DNA from 2 places in the Sphingomonas sp. SORGH_AS_0438 genome. Region 1 is predicted to be linked to the other one. Evidence: riboswitches for the same ligand, from Rfam matches in the RefSeq annotation. Region 1 holds a riboswitch; the other holds the start of a gene.
The links. Region 1 has a riboswitch for glycine ahead of QE452_RS09245 (L-serine ammonia-lyase). Riboswitches for the same ligand answer to the same signal wherever they lie in the genome.
Positions count from the first base shown of each region.

Region 2: another riboswitch for glycine. It lies ahead of gcvT (glycine cleavage system aminomethyltransferase GcvT); the one in region 1 lies ahead of QE452_RS09245 (L-serine ammonia-lyase).

Region 1 covers NZ_JAVIZS010000001.1:1,998,147-2,005,824, reverse strand. Annotated here, with positions in the region: gene QE452_RS09250 (translocation/assembly module TamB domain-containing protein) at 1-2,353, shown strand, start outside; gene QE452_RS09245 (L-serine ammonia-lyase) at 2,384-3,781, opposite strand; glycine riboswitch at 3,895-3,980, opposite strand; gene glnA (type I glutamate--ammonia ligase) at 4,132-5,544, opposite strand; gene QE452_RS09235 (P-II family nitrogen regulator) at 5,633-5,971, opposite strand; gene QE452_RS09230 (ArsC/Spx/MgsR family protein) at 6,150-6,503, opposite strand; gene QE452_RS09225 (HdeA/HdeB family chaperone) at 6,614-7,009, opposite strand; gene accC (acetyl-CoA carboxylase biotin carboxylase subunit) at 7,201-7,678, opposite strand, start outside.
Region 2 covers NZ_JAVIZS010000001.1:465,686-473,363, reverse strand. Annotated here, with positions in the region: gene rnhA (ribonuclease HI) at 1-242, opposite strand, end outside; gene thrB (homoserine kinase) at 239-1,192, opposite strand; gene ispH (4-hydroxy-3-methylbut-2-enyl diphosphate reductase) at 1,202-2,209, opposite strand; gene QE452_RS02225 (hypothetical protein) at 2,317-2,952, shown strand; glycine riboswitch at 3,059-3,147, shown strand; gene gcvT (glycine cleavage system aminomethyltransferase GcvT) at 3,321-4,502, shown strand; gene gcvH (glycine cleavage system protein GcvH) at 4,499-4,870, shown strand; gene gcvPA (aminomethyl-transferring glycine dehydrogenase subunit GcvPA) at 4,959-6,317, shown strand; gene gcvPB (aminomethyl-transferring glycine dehydrogenase subunit GcvPB) at 6,314-7,678, shown strand, end outside.

The sequences.
Region 1 (7,678 bases):
GCGGCCGAACGCGGCGCTGGGCCTGTCGAGCGTCGTCGCGCATCTCGATCCGACGCCGCAGGGCTATGGCTTCACGGCGAATGGCGGCTCGCGGCTGGGGCCGTTCCGCGCGAGCGGCGCGATCCTGCTGCCGAGCGGAGGTGCGGCGAGCATCGTGATCGGCGCGCTCGACGTATCGGGGACGCGCGCCAGCGGGACGCTCGGCATCGTGACCGGCGGCTTCGACGGCCGCCTGACGGTCGCGGGTGGCGGTCTGGCCGGCACGATCGGTTTCGCGCCGGCCGGCAGCATCCAGCGGGTCGAGGTACATCTGACCGCGCGCGACGCGCGACTGGCGGGCGGCAGCGTGCGCCAAGGCCGCCTGGACGCGGTGGCGCTGCTCGATCCCGCCGGTACCGATGTGCAGGGCAGCGCCAGCGGCATCGGCCTGCGCTATGGCGCGGTGTCGCTGGCGCGCTTCACCGGTTCCGCCGCGCTGACCGATGGACTGGGCGAGGTGCGCGCGGGGGTCGCCGGTTCGCGCGGCCGAGCGTTCGACCTCCAGACGGTGACCCGGATCGAGCGCGACCGCTATGTGGTGCGCGCGCAGGGCACGCTCGACAAGCGGCCGATCCAGCTCACCACCCCCGCCACCTTGGTGCGCGAGGGCACGGCGCTGCGGTTGCAGCCGACCGGCCTCGCCTTTGCCGGCGGCGAGGCGACCGTGTCGGGCCGGTTGGGCGAGGACGGGATCGAGGCGCAGGCGGCGCTGACCCGTATGCCGATGTCGATCCTGGATATCGGCTTTCCGGGGCTGGGTTTGTCGGGCAGCGCCTCGGGCACGCTCCGCTATGCGGCGGCGGCGGGCGGACCGCCGACCGGCGCGGTCGACCTGACCCTGCGCGGCGTGTCGCGGTCGGGGCTGGTCCTGACCTCCGCACCGATCGATATCGGGGTGGCGGGCGTGCTGCGCGCCGATCGCGCCGGCCTGCGCGCGGTGGTGGCATCCGGCGGCCGCACGATCGGGCGGGCGCAGGCGCAGCTCGCGCCGCTCGGCTCGGGCGATCTCGCCAGCCGGATCGGCAATGCGGCGCTGTTCGCGCAGCTCCGTTATGCCGGCCCGGCCGATACGCTGTGGCGGCTGACCGGCGTGGAGTTGTTCGACCTGTCCGGCCCCGTCGCGATCGGCGCGGACGTGACCGGGCGGCTGGCCGCGCCGGTGATCCGGGGCGTGGTGCGGGCGAATGGCGCGCGGATCGAGAGCGCGACCACCGGCACGCTGCTGACCAATGTCCAGGCGACCGGCCGGTTCGGCGGATCGCGGCTGGTCATCGATCGCTTCGCCGCCGCCGCCGGAAAGGACGGGCGCGTGACGGGCAGCGGCCTGTTCGACTTCGCCGCGCCCAAGGGGCTGGGGCTCGACCTGCGGCTCAATGCCGACAATGCGGTGATGATCGCCCGCGACGATATCGGCGCGACCGTCACCGGACCCCTGCGCTTCCAGTCGGACGGGGCGGGCGGCACCATCTCGGGCGATGTGGTGCTCAACCGCAGCCGCTATCGTCTGGGCCAGGCGAGCGCCGCCACCGCCGCGCCGCAGCTCAACGTCCGCGAGATCAACCTGCCGGGCGGCGACGTGGCCGACGACGCGCCGCCCGCGCCCTGGACGCTGGCGCTGAACGCCCGCGCCCGGAACGGCGTCATGGTCAGCGGCTTGGGCCTGACCAGCGAATGGTCCGCTGACCTGAAGATCGGGGGGCAGCCGACCAATCCCTCGATCACCGGCCGCGCCAACCTGATCCGCGGCGATGTGGAGTTTGCCGGGCGCGATTTCGAACTGGCGCGCGGCGTGATCCGCTTCGACGGGCAGACCCCCGCCAATCCCGCGCTCGACATCGCCGCCAATGCCGACAGCACCGGGCTGAACGCGACGATCCGCGTCACCGGCACCGCGCTGAAGCCGGAGATCGGCTTCACCAGCGTGCCCGCCCTGCCGGAGGATGAATTGCTGTCGCGGCTGCTGTTCGGCACATCGATCACCAACCTGTCCGCGCCGGAAGCCCTGCAACTGGCGGCGGCGGTGGCGGCGTTGCAGGACGGCGGCAATGGCCTGAACCCGATCAACGCGATACGTCGCGCGGCAGGGCTGGACCGCCTCCGCATCCTGCCCGCCGATCCGCAGACCGGGCAGGGCACGTCGGTGGCGGCGGGCAAATTCGTGACGCGGCGGCTCTATGCCGAGATCATCACCGACGGGCAGGGCTATTCCGCGACCCAGGTGGAGTTCCAGGTGACTCGCTGGCTGTCAATCCTGTCGTCCATCTCGACGCTGGGGCGGCAGAGCGTCAACGTGCGGGTGTCGCGGGATTATTGAGGGCCGGTCGGTCGGCCCGGCGTCACGCGCTCAGCATTCCACCACATTGACCGCCAGCCCGCCCAGGCTGGTTTCCTTATATTTCGAGCGCATGTCCTCGCCGGTCTGACGCATCGTCTCGATCACCGCGTCCAGGCTGACGATGTGGCTGCCGTCGCCGCGCAGCGCCAGATAGGCGGCGTTGATCGCCTTCACCGCGCCCATCGTGTTGCGCTCGATGCAGGGGATCTGCACCAGCCCGCCGATCGGGTCGCAGGTGAGGCCCAGATTATGCTCCATGCCGATCTCGGCGGCATTCTCGATCTGGCGGTTGCTGCCGCCGAGCACCGCCGCCAGCGCGCCCGCCGCCATCGAACAGGCGACGCCCACCTCGCCCTGGCAGCCCATCTCCGCCGCCGAGATGGAGGCGCGCTTCTTGTACAGCATCCCGATCGCGGCGGCGGTGAGCAGGAAGGTGCGCGCACCCACCGCATCCGCGCCCGCGATCAACGTCTCGTAGAAGCGCAGCACGGCGGGCAGCACACCGGCCGCGCCATTGGTCGGGGCGGTGACGACGCGGCCGCCCGCCGCATTCTCCTCATTGACCGCCAGCGCCCAGAGGCTGACCCATTCGAACACCTCGGCTGGATTGCCGCCCGGCCGCTCGCCGGTCAGGCTGGCGGAGAGCGACCGGGCGCGGCGGCGCACCTTCAGGCCGCCGGGCAGCACGCCGTCCTGCGCGATGCCGCGATCGATGCAGGCGCTCATCGCTTGGCGCACCGCGTCGAGAAAGGCGTCGGTCTCGGCGGGGGAACGCCAGGCCTCTTCATTGGCGCGGACGATGTCGGCGACGGTGAGGCCGGTCGCGTCGCCGATCGCGAGCAGGTCCGCGCCGGAGGAGAAGGGGTGGCGCACCGCGATGTTGACCGCCGCCACGCCCGCGCCCTTCCGCAGGATCGCGCCGCCGCCGATCGAGAAATAGGTCTCGGTATAGGCCGTATCGTCGGCCAGCGTGGCGGTGAAGGTCAGGCCGTTCGGATGTTCCGGCAGGAACTCGCGCGGATGGAAGACGATGTCGCCCGCCGCGAAGGCGATCGGCATCCGGCCGCCGAGCATCATCCGCGTCTCCTGCTCGATCCGGTCGAGGATCGTTGGGGCATCGTCGGGATCGATTCGCTCCGGTTCCCAGCCCGCCAACCCCAGGATCGTGGCGGTGTCGGTCGCATGGCCGCGTCCGGTCAGCGCCAGCGAACCGTACAGGTCGCAGGTGACGCGTACCGGCGGCGAATCCTGCCCCAGCGCACGCTGCGCGAAGTCGAAGCCGGCACGCATCGGGCCGACCGTATGCGAGCTGGACGGGCCGATGCCGATGGTGAACAGTTCGGCGACGCTGATCGGCCGATGGATGTCGCGGTCGAGCGGGGCGGCAGTGGTGACGTCGGCGTGCATGGCATCCTCTCGCCGGTGGTTCCGGCCTTCCATGCCCCTTCTGTCCCTTGCGCCTGAGATCGCTATCCCGTCGGCGGACACGGGGAACGCCCCATGCCTCTCTCCAGATGTCCGTCGCCCATGTGGTCCTTTTGCCTGAGAGTTTCCGGGGCGGTTGCTCCTTCGGCGCCGGTTGCCCGGTCTCTCCCACATCGACGCACCGGGCTATCGGCCGGGCCGGGGGGCGGGGTCAAGCGGCATCATGCGGGCGCTGGCCCGGACATGACGAACCCGGCCGACGCGCGGGGGCGTCGACCGGGTTCGTGCGATCCTGATGCGGCGGCCGGATCGCCCGGCCGCCGGCGCGGGGATCAGCCGCTATAGTACATGTCGTATTCGACCGGGCTGGGCGTCATTTCCCAACGCGCGACTTCGGCGCGCTTGATCTCGACGAACGCCTCGATCTGGTCCTTGGAGAACACGTCGCCCTTCAGGAGGAAGTCGTGATCGGCTTCCAGGCAGTCGAGCGCCTCGCGCAGCGAGCCGGCGACGGTCGGCACCTGCGCCAGTTCGGCCGGCGGCAGGTCGTACAGGTTCTTGTCCATCGCCTCGCCGGGATGGATCTTGTTCTGGATGCCGTCCATGCCCGCCATCATCAGCGCCGCATAGGCGAGATAGGGGTTGGCGAGCGCATCGGGGAAACGGACCTCGACGCGCTTGGACTTCGGACCCGTGCCGTACGGGATGCGGCACGAGGCCGAACGGTTGCGCGCCGAATAAGCGAGCAGCACCGGCGCCTCATAGCCCGGGACCAGACGCTTGTAGGAGTTGGTCGACGGGTTGGTGAAGGCGTTGACCGCCTTGGCATGCTTGATGATGCCGCCGATGAAATAGAGGCACATGTCCGATAGGCCGGCATAGCCATTGCCCGCGAACAGCGGCTCCTTGCCGTTCCAGATCGAGAAGTGGGTGTGCATGCCCGAGCCGTTATCTTCCTTGATCGGCTTGGGCATGAAGGTCGCGGTCTTGCCATAGGCATGGGCGACCTGATGCACGACATACTTGTAGATCTGCATCCGGTCGGCGGTCTGGGTCAGCGTGCCGAAGGTCAGGCCCAGCTCGTGCTGCGCGGCGGCGACCTCATGATGGTGCTTGTCGCAGGGCAGGCCCATTTCGAGCATGGTGGTGACCATCTCGCCGCGGATGTCGACCGCCGAGTCGACCGGCGCGACGGGGAAGTAACCGCCCTTGGCGCGCGGACGGTGGGCGAGGTTGCCGCCCTCATATTCGCGGCCGGTGTTGGTCGGCAGCTCGACATCGTCGATCTTGAAGTAGGACGCGGCATAGTTCGTGTCGAACTGCACGTTGTCGAACATGAAGAACTCGGCCTCGGGGCCGACATAGACGGTGTCGCCGATGCCCGTGGTCTTCAGATAGGCCTCGGCGCGCTTGGCGGTCGAGCGCGGATCGCGGGCATAGAGCTCGCCGGTCGAGGGCTCGACCACGTCGCAGAACACGATCAGCATCGGCGTCGCCGAGAAGGGATCGGTATAGACCGCGTCCAGATCGGGCTTGAGCACCATGTCGGACTCGTTGATCGCCTTCCAGCCCTCGATCGACGAACCGTCGAACATCAGGCCGTCGGTCCACTCATCCTCGCCCATGATGCTGGCGACCATGGTCAGGTGCTGCCACTTGCCCTTGGGATCGGTGAAGCGCAGGTCGACCCACTCGATCTCCTCCGTCTTGATCTTCTTCAGGATGTCATTGGCCGTCGTCGCCATGGTTCTTCCCTTCTAGGCCCCAGCGAAGTGCTTGGGCCGTGTTTGAAAACGATACTGCCCCGGCCGCGACCGGGACGGAGGATGAGGTTCAGATCGCCGCTTCGTCGCGCTCGCCGGTGCGGATGCGTAGCGCCGCCTCCACGGGAATGACGAAGATCTTGCCGTCGCCGATCCGGCCGGTCTGCGCGGCGGTGGCGATCGCCTCCACCACGCGTTCGGCCAGGGCGTCCTCGACCACGATCTCCAGCTTCACCTTAGGCAGGAAATCCACGACATATTCGGCCCCGCGATAGAGCTCCGTATGCCCCTTCTGCCGGCCGAAGCCCTTGGCCTCGGTGACGGTGATACCCGACACGCCGATCTCATGGAGCGCTTCCTTGACCTCATCCAGCTTGAACGGCTTGATGATGGCTTCGATTTTTTTCACAGAAACGCGTCCTCGATCGTCATGGAAGCTTCGTTCGTTCGAGCGTTCGAACCCTCGCCCGTGCGGGCGCATTGCACGGGTCGTGCCAACTGCGCCCACAGGGCGGATGGAGCATGGCCGGGCCGATTGCTGCCCGATAAAGCGGCAGGCGGCGTGGCGCTGCCTTGTTTGGCGGCAGTCACAGCACCTCCGACACGCGTTCGGGCGGGCGGGCCAGCACGACGCCCCGCTCGGTCTCGACCAGCGGACGTTCGATCAGGATCGGGTCGGCGGCCATCGCCGCCAGGATCGTCGCATCGTCCGCCTCGGTGAGTGCGGCCGCGCCCGCTTCGGTGCGGCGCAGGCCTTGGGACGGCGTGATGCCGGCACTCGCATAGAGACGGGCCAGTTCGGCGGCGGACGGCGGATCGTTGAGATAGTCGATGATCGTCACTTGGGCGCCGGCCGCTTGCAACAGGGCCAGGGCCGCGCGCGACTTGGAGCAGCGCGGATAATGGTAGAGCGTCGCCGCCGGAGGGTGGAGATCGGCCATGCCGGGCTTATGCGCCGCTGCGACGGCGATGCCAAGGTCGCGACTCCATCGGGCCGCGGGAAAGCGCATGGGCGGACGGTGCCGATGGCCCGCCCGCCCATGCCGTTCGATCACCGCTTGGCGACCGGCGGCTCCAGCTTCAGCGCGGTCTGCACTGCGGCGAGGAAGTGGTTGCCGGGGCGTGCCTTGCACTGGTCGACGACCACCGGCACGATCTTCTCGACGCCGTCGATCGTCACGGTCGGATGCGCCTTGCCCTTGGGGCCGTAATTGGCGGCATAGACAATCGCCTGGGGCCGGAAGCTTTCGTCGAGCTGGCCGAAGTCGTGACAGCTTACGGTCTCCAGGCGCTTGCCCTTGGCGAGAAGATCGATGACGCGCTGACCATCCGGACCGGCGGGAACATTGGCCTGTTCCTTGACCCACTGGGCGCTGGCGGGGGCGATCGCGGCAACCGAAGCCAGCGACAACAGGGCAGCCGCGCCGAACGTGCGAACCAAATTCATCTGGAACACTCCCTCATTGATGACGAGGGAAGAAAGCGACAGGATCAATGATGTTCCTCATTGATCCATATTAAATATTCGACATGTTCGGCGGGTGGCGGCGTGTCCCGCCGCTATGTTCGATCGAGCGGATACACCCGTCCCCGTCGATCGGTGTCGCGGCGCATGGGCGACCGCGACACCGATGGGCGTCAGTCGGTCTGACGCGCCAGCCATTCCTCCAGCCACTTGATTGTGTACTGGCCCTGCTGGAACTCAGGGTCTTCGATCAGCGCCTGGTGGAGCGGGATGGTGGTCTTCATCCCCTCGATCACGAACTCCTCCAGCGCGCGGCGCAGGCGGCGGATCGCCCCTTCGCGGGTGGCGCCGTAGACGATCAGCTTGGCGATCATGCTGTCGTAATAGGGCGGCACCTTATAGCCGGCATAGAGGCCGCTATCGACGCGGACATGCATGCCGCCCGGCGCGTGGAACTGCTTCACCAGCCCCGGCGAGGGGACGAAGGTGCGCCAGTCCTCGGCATTGATCCGGCACTCGATCGCATGGCCGCGGAACTGCACGTCCTGCTGGCGCAGCGTCAGCGGATGCCCCTCGGCGATGCGGATCTGCTCGCGCACCAGGTCCAGGCCGGTGATCATCTCGGTCACCGGATGCTCGACCTGGAGCCGG
Region 2 (7,678 bases), 1.5 Mb from region 1:
ATCCACTTGGTCAGGCCGTCCATCACATAGCGGCTGTCGGTCGACAGCGTGACCTTGCACGGCCGGGTCAGCGCGTTCAGCGCCTCGATCGCCGCCATCAACTCCATGCGGTTGTTGGTGGTCAGCGGCTCGCCGCCCGACAATTCCTTCTCATGCGTGCCCGAGCGGATGATCGCGCCCCAGCCGCCGGGACCGGGATTGCCCTTGCACGCGCCGTCCGTGGCGATCTCGACCGGCGTCATGCGAAGGCTCCCATATTGGCTTCATACCAGTCGAGTCGGCGCAGATAGGCGAGCGGGTCCTTGCGCGTGACCAGCGCATCAGCCGGCGTGTTGAGCCAGTCCCAGGCGCGGGTCAGCAGGAAGCGGATGCACGCCCCCTGCGCCAGCACCGGCAGCGCGGCGCGCTCGGCATCGGTCAACGGATGCTCGGCGTCATAGCCGGTCACGATCGCCCGGCCCACGGCGGGCGACAGTGGCATCCCCTGCCCGTCGAACGCCCAGCTGCTGTGCGTCACCGCCAGGTCGTAGGCGCGGATATCGGTGCAGGCGAAATAGAAGTCGATCAACCCGGTGACCTCCTCGCCCAGCATCAGCACATTGTCCGGGAACAGGTCCGCATGGATCGCGCCCGTCGCCAGTCCTTGCGGCCATGCCGCCTCCACCGCCGCGAGCGCGCGGTCGACCCGGTCGTACAGTCCGGCCGCGATCGTATCGAGCGAACGGCCGCACTGATCGAGCAGCGGCCGCCACGCCGTCATGCCCAGCGCATTGGCGCGCATGCCGGTGAAATCGGCCAGGTCGCGGTGCATCCGCCCCAGCGCCCGCGCCGCCGCCAGTGCCTGCCCCTCGGTGGGCTGGCTGAGCGAGACGCCGGGCAGGAACTCGATCAGGCAGGCCGGCCGCCCCTCCAGCATCTGGATCGCCACCCCCGCCCGGTCGGGCAGCGCGCGCGGCACCGGATGGCCGCGATCGGCGAGATGGTCGAGCATCGCCAGGAAGAAGGGCAGGTCGCCGGCCGACACGCGCTTCTCGTAGAGGGTCAGGATGAAGCGCCCCTCTGTCGTGTCGACCAGATAGTTGCTGTTCTCCACCCCCTCGGCGATGCCCTTGGCGGACACGAGCGCGCCATGGTCATAGCGGCGGAGGAACGCGCCGAGCGACTCGGCGGAGACATGGGTATAGACGGCCATGGCAGGAACTCAGGCGTCGGGGTCGAGGCCGCGAGGCAGCTTGAACGCGATGGTCTCCCGGTTGGTCTCGACCTCCCGCTCGGTCACGGCGTAGCGCAGCGACAGCCGGTCGACCAGTTCGCGGACCAGCAACTCGGGCGCGGAGGCCCCGGCGGTGATCCCTAGCGTGCCGACGCCGTGCAGGAAGGTCCAGTCGAGTTCGTTGGCACGCTGGATCAGCAGCGCCGGCGTCCCCTCGCGCTCCGCCACCTCGACCAGCCGGACCGAGTTGGACGAATTGGGCGCGCCGATCACCAGCATCGCGTCGCAGGCGGAGGCGATCGCCTTTACCGCCGCCTGGCGATTGGAGGTGGCGTAGCATATATCCTCGCCGCGCGGCGCGGCGATCAGCGGGAACCGGTCCTGCAGGGTCGCGACCACTGCCGCCGTATCGTCGACCGACAGCGTCGTCTGGGTCAGGAAGGCGAGATTGGTCGGGTCGAGGGGCGTGAACGCCTCGGCATCCGCGACCGTCTCGATCAGGCTCATCGTACCCGCCGGCACCTGGCCGAAGGTGCCGATCACCTCCGGATGGCCGGCATGACCGATGAAGATGATGTGGCGGCCATCCTTCACCAGCCGCTCGGCCTGGCGATGCACCTTGGAGACGAGCGGGCAGGTCGCGTCGAGATAGTCGAGGCCGCGATCCTGCGCCTCGGCCGGCACCGACTTGGGCACGCCGTGGGCGGAGAAGACGACGGGCGCGTCGTCCGGCACCTCGTCCAGTTCCTCGACGAACACCGCGCCCATCGCGCGCAGCCGATCGACCACGAATTTATTGTGGACGATCTCGTGCCGGACATAGACGGGCGCGCCGTGCTTCTCGATCGCCAGCTCGACGATGCGGATCGCGCGGTCGACGCCGGCGCAGAAACCGCGCGGCGCGGCGATCAGCAATTCGAGCGCGGGCTTGTCGCTCGCGGCCGCCACGGGCGGGGGCGCGGGAGCGGCGACGGGTTCCGAAAGAGGGGCCTGCATGGCTCGCGCTCTACGCGATTGCTTGCGCGGGTCCAAGCCGCTTCCTATTGGGCGGAATTGCCGGCCGCCATTTGCGCGGCCCCGACCCCTGAGGTGCCGCGTTGTCCGTGAAGATCCTGCTCCCCACCCTCGCCGCGGCGACGTTGCTCGCCGGCTGTAAGACCACGGGCGAAATCGACGCCACCGGCGGCATCACCGCCGTGCGCACCGCCTGTCCGGTGGTCGGCGTGCCCGCCGCGACCGGCGACATCACGCTGTTCGACCCGCCGACCAGCCAGGACGAGAATGCGATCGACCTGGTCGCGGTGATGACCCATGTGCGCGGCAGCTGCAACGACCAGGGCAACGACGTCGTCACCACCGTCACCTTCGACGTGCAGGCGCGCCGCATCCGCACCGATTCGGCGCGGACCGTCACCCTGCCCTATTTCGTCGCCATCGTGCGCGGCGGCAACATGGTGGTCGCCAAGCGGATCGGCAGCGTCACCGTGCAGTTCGCCGCCGGCCAGGCGCGCGCGGAGGTCAGCGGCTCCGCCACCACCAGCATCGCCCGCAGCGCCGCCACCCTGCCGCAAGAGGTGCGCGACCAGCTGACCCGCCGCCGCAAGGCCGGCGACGAGGATGCCGCCACCGATCCGCTGTCCAAGCCCGAGGTCCGCAAGGCGGTGCTGTCCGCCAGCTTCGAGGCGCTGGTCGGCTTCCAGATGACCGACGCGCAGCTCCGCTACAACGCGTCGCGCTGAGCCGCTTCCGGGCCGTGCACGCACGGCCCGTATAATTGTTCCCGCCGGACCGCCGCATCTCCCGTTGACAGGGGCGATGCGGCTGGCCAGAGCGACACCAACGTCGATGCCCCGTGCGGGAGAGCGCCCCTTTCAGGGCCGCCGAAGGAGCAACCGCCCCGGAATCTCTCAGGCACCAAGGACCGCATGGGGTCGCACGACACTCTGGAAAGCGTTGTCCTTTCAGGGCGACCACCGAAGGGGTAAGCCGACAACGGACGCTCGATCGATGCGCCGGCGGTGAAAGCTCTCAGGTCCCGTGACAGAGGGGGTTCGAATTTCGTGCGGCCATGCGTGCCGCCGACTCGCCCTTTTTGGAGTACGGCCGAATGTCCGATGCGGAAACGCTGCTGAACGTCGAAGACGCCCCCGAGGATCAGGAAGAGCCGCAGCTACTGCCGCTCGACGCCTGGCACCGCGCCCATGGCGGGCGGATGGTGCCCTTCGCCGGCTATATCATGCCCGTCCAATATGAGGGCATCATGGCCGAGCATCTTTGGGTGCGCGAATCGGCCGGCCTGTTCGACGTCAGCCATATGGGCCAGCTGGTCCTGACCGGCGAAGGCGTCGACCGCGCGCTGGAGGCGGTGCTGCCCGGCGACATCCAGGGCCTGGGCGTGAACCGGATGCGCTATTCGCTGCTGCTCAACGACGAGGGCGGCGTGCTCGACGATCTGATGATCACGCGGCGTGCCAGCACCGACGAGGACGGCCAACCCGGCACCGAACTCTACATGGTCGTCAACGGCGCGACCAAGTATGACGATATCGGCTATCTGCTCGAAACGCTGTCCGACGACGTCACCATCAACCTGCAGGACGAACAGGCGCTGCTCGCGGTGCAGGGGCCCAAGGCGGTCGCCACCGTCGCGCGGCTGGTGCCGGGCGTCGATTCGCTGGTGTTCATGACCGCGGGCGCGTTCGACTGGAACGGCACGCCGCTCTGGATCAGCCGGTCGGGCTATACCGGCGAGGACGGGCTGGAAATCTCGGTCCCGGCCGAGGCGGTCGCCGCCTTCGCCGATGCGCTGCTCGATCAGCCAGAAATCCGGCCGATCGGTCTCGGCGCGCGCGACTCGCTGCGGCTGGAGGCGGGTCTGCCGCTATACGGCCACGACCTCGACCCGGAGACGACGCCGGTCATGGCCGATCTCGGCTTCGCGCTCGCCAGGAAGCGTCGCGAGGCGGCCGATTTCGCCGGGGCCGCGCGCATCCTGGCGGAGCGCGAGAGCGGCCCGGCGGTACAGCGCGTCGGCCTGCTCGTCACCGGCCGCCAGCCGGTGCGCGAGGGCGCGTCGGTGGTCGATGCCGATGGCGCGGTGATCGGCCGCGTCACCAGCGGCGGCTTCGCCCCCACGCTCGGCGGCGCGATCGCCATGGCCTATGTCCCGACTGATCTCGCCGCGCCCGGCACCGGCGTCCGCCTGGTCCAGCGCGGCAAGGTCCATGAGGCGGTGGTCGCCGCCATGCCCTTCGTCCCCCATCGCTATGTTCGTCAGGGAGCAAAATAATGCGTTACTTCACCGAAGATCATGAGTGGATCGACGTCGACGGCGCGATCGGCACCGTCGGCATCACCGACTATGCCCAGGGCCAGCTCGGCGACATCGTGTTCGTCGACGTGCCCGCCGAGGGCCGCCAGCTCAGCAAGGGCGACGAGGCGGCGGTGGTCGAGTCGGTCAAGGCCGCCTCCGACGTCTACACGCCCGTCTCCGGCACCGTGCTGGAGGGCAATGCCGCGCTTGCCGACCAGCCCGACCTGGTCAATTCGGACGCCGATGGCGAAGGCTGGTTCTTCCGCATCACGCTGTCCGACGAGAGCGAGCTGGAAGAGCTGATGGACGAGGCCGCCTACGAAGCGTTCGTCGCCAAGCTCTGATCCCGTTTCCGGTCCGGGCGGACAGCATCGCCCGGACCCGCCCCACCCCCTTCCCCCTCCCGGTCCGGGAGGGGGGGAGTTGCACCGAATGCGCTACCTGCCGCTTACCCCCACCGACCGCGAGGCGATGCTCGCCGTCATCGGCGCGAATGCTATCGACGACCTGTTCGTCGACGTTCCCGCCGAGGCGCGCCTGTCCGGCCCGATCGCCGACCTGCCCGGCCATGCCTCCGAACTGGCGGTGGAGCGGCACATGACCGCGCTCGCGCGCCGCAACACGGTGGCGGGCGAAGTCCCCTTCTTCCTGGGCGCGGGCGCCTATCGCCACCATGTCCCCGCCAGCGTCGATCACCTGATCCAGCGTGGCGAGTTCCTGACCGCCTACACGCCCTATCAGCCGGAAATTGCGCAGGGCACGCTGCAGATGCTGTTCGAGTTCCAGACGCAGGTCGCGCGCCTGCTGGGGACCGACGTCGCCAATGCCTCCATGTATGACGGCTCGACCGCCTGCTGGGAGGCGATCGGCATGGCGCGGCGCATCACCCGGCGCGGCAAGGCGATACTGTCGGGCGGGCTGCACCCGCATTACGTCTCGGTCGCCAGGACGATGGCCAAATACACCGGCGACCAGCTCGACACCGCGCTGCCGGTGCTGTCGGCCGAGGGCGATCTCGACGCGCTGATCGCGAAGATCGACGACGACACCTCCTGCGTCGTCGTCCAATATCCCGACATCCTCGGTCGCATCGCCGACCTGACGCCGCTGGCCCAGGCCTGCCATGCGAAGAAGGCGCTGCTGATCGCCGTCGTCACCGAGCCGGTGGCGCTGGGCGCGATCCGCAGCCCCGGCGAGATGGACGCCGACATCGTCGTCGGCGAGGGCCAGTCGCTGGGCGTCGGCCTGCAATTCGGCGGCCCCTATGTCGGGCTGTTCGGCTGCAAGGACAAATATGTCCGCCAGATGCCGGGCCGGTTGTGCGGCGAGACGGTGGATGCCGATGGCCGTCGCGGCTTCGTGCTGACGCTGTCGACGCGGGAGCAGCATATCCGCCGCGAAAAGGCGACGTCGAACATCTGCACCAATTCGGGACTGTGCGCGCTCGCCTTCTCGATCCACATGACGCTGCTCGGCGAAGCGGGCCTGCGCCGGCTCGCGGCGATCAACCATGCGGGCGCGGTCGCCGCGGCCGACCGGCTGGCGCAGGTGCCGGGCGTCGAGCTGGTCACCGACCGATTCTTCAACGAATTCACGCTGAAGCTGTCGAAGGAGGCCCGCCCCGTCGTCCGCACCCTGGCCGATCGCGGCATCCTGGCGGGCGTGTCGCTCGGCCGCCTCTATCCGGGCGAGGGTGACCTGGCGAACGGCCTGGTCGTCGCCGTCACCGAAACTACCACGGCGGAGGATGTAGAAACCCTGGCCGCCGCGCTCCAGGAGGTACTGGCATGAGCATCAACCAGAGCGGCTGGCGCCCGACCGCGCCCCAGGCCGGCGGCACCGACGCCCCGACCTTCACCGGCAACAAGGCGCTGATGCTGGAGGAAGCGCTGATCTTCGAGATCGGCGATACCGAGACGACCGGCGTCGACTTCACCGGCGGCGCCGCCGCGTCCGCGACCGACCGGCTGGGCGGCCTCGCCCGTTCCGCGCCGATCGGCCTGCCCGGCCTCGCCGAGCCGGAGGCGGTGCGCCACTATACGCGCCTCAGCCGCCAGAATTACGCGATCGACCTGGGGCTTTTCCCGCTCGGCTCGTGCACGATGAAGCATAATCCGCGCCTCAACGAGAAGATGGCGCGGCTGCCCGGCTTCAGCGACGTCCACCCGCTCGCGCCCGTCGACACGGTGCAGGGCGCGCTGGAGGTGATCCACCAGCTCGCGCACTGGCTGGTGACGCTGACCGGCATGACCTCGGTGGCGATGAGCCCCAAGGCGGGCGCGCATGGCGAGCTATGCGGCATCCTGGCGATCAAGGCGGCGCTGGCGAAGCGCGGCGAGGGCCATCGCACGGTGATCCTGGTGCCCGAATCGGCGCATGGCACCAACCCCGCCACCGCCGCCTTTGCCGGCTTCTCGGTGGAGGATATTCCCGCCACCGTCGACGGCCGGGTCGACACCGCCGCGCTCATCGCCCGGCTGGGGCCGGACGTGGCGGGCGTGATGATCACCAACCCCAATACCTGCGGCCTGTTCGAGCGCGACCTGAAGACCATCTCCGACGCGGTCCATGCGGCCGGCGGCTATGTCTATTGCGACGGCGCGAACTTCAACGCGATCGTCGGCCGGGTGCGGCCGGGCGATCTCGGCGTCGATGCGATGCACATCAACCTGCACAAGACCTTCTCGACCCCGCATGGCGGCGGCGGACCTGGTTCGGGGCCGGTGGTGTTCTCCGAGGCGCTGACCCCCTTCGCGCCCCTGCCCTTCGTCGAGAAGACCGAGGCCGGCTTCCACCTGGTCGAGGAGGAGAATGCCGAGGATCATCATGCCGACAGCTTCGGCCGGATGGTCGCCTTCCACGGCCAGATGGGCATGTTCACCCGCGCGCTGACCTATATCCTCAGCCACGGGGCGGACGGCCTGCGCCAGGTCGCCGAGGATGCGGTGCTCAACGCCAATTACGTGCTGCGCTCGCTGGAGGACACGCTGGACGCGCCCTTCGCCACGAGCGGGCCGTGCATGCATGAGGCGATCTTCTCCGACGCTGGCCTGGCCGAGGGCTTCTCGACGATCGACATCGCCAAGGCGCTGATCGACGAGGGTTTCCATCCGATGACCATGTATTTCCCGCTGGTCGTCCATGGCGCGATG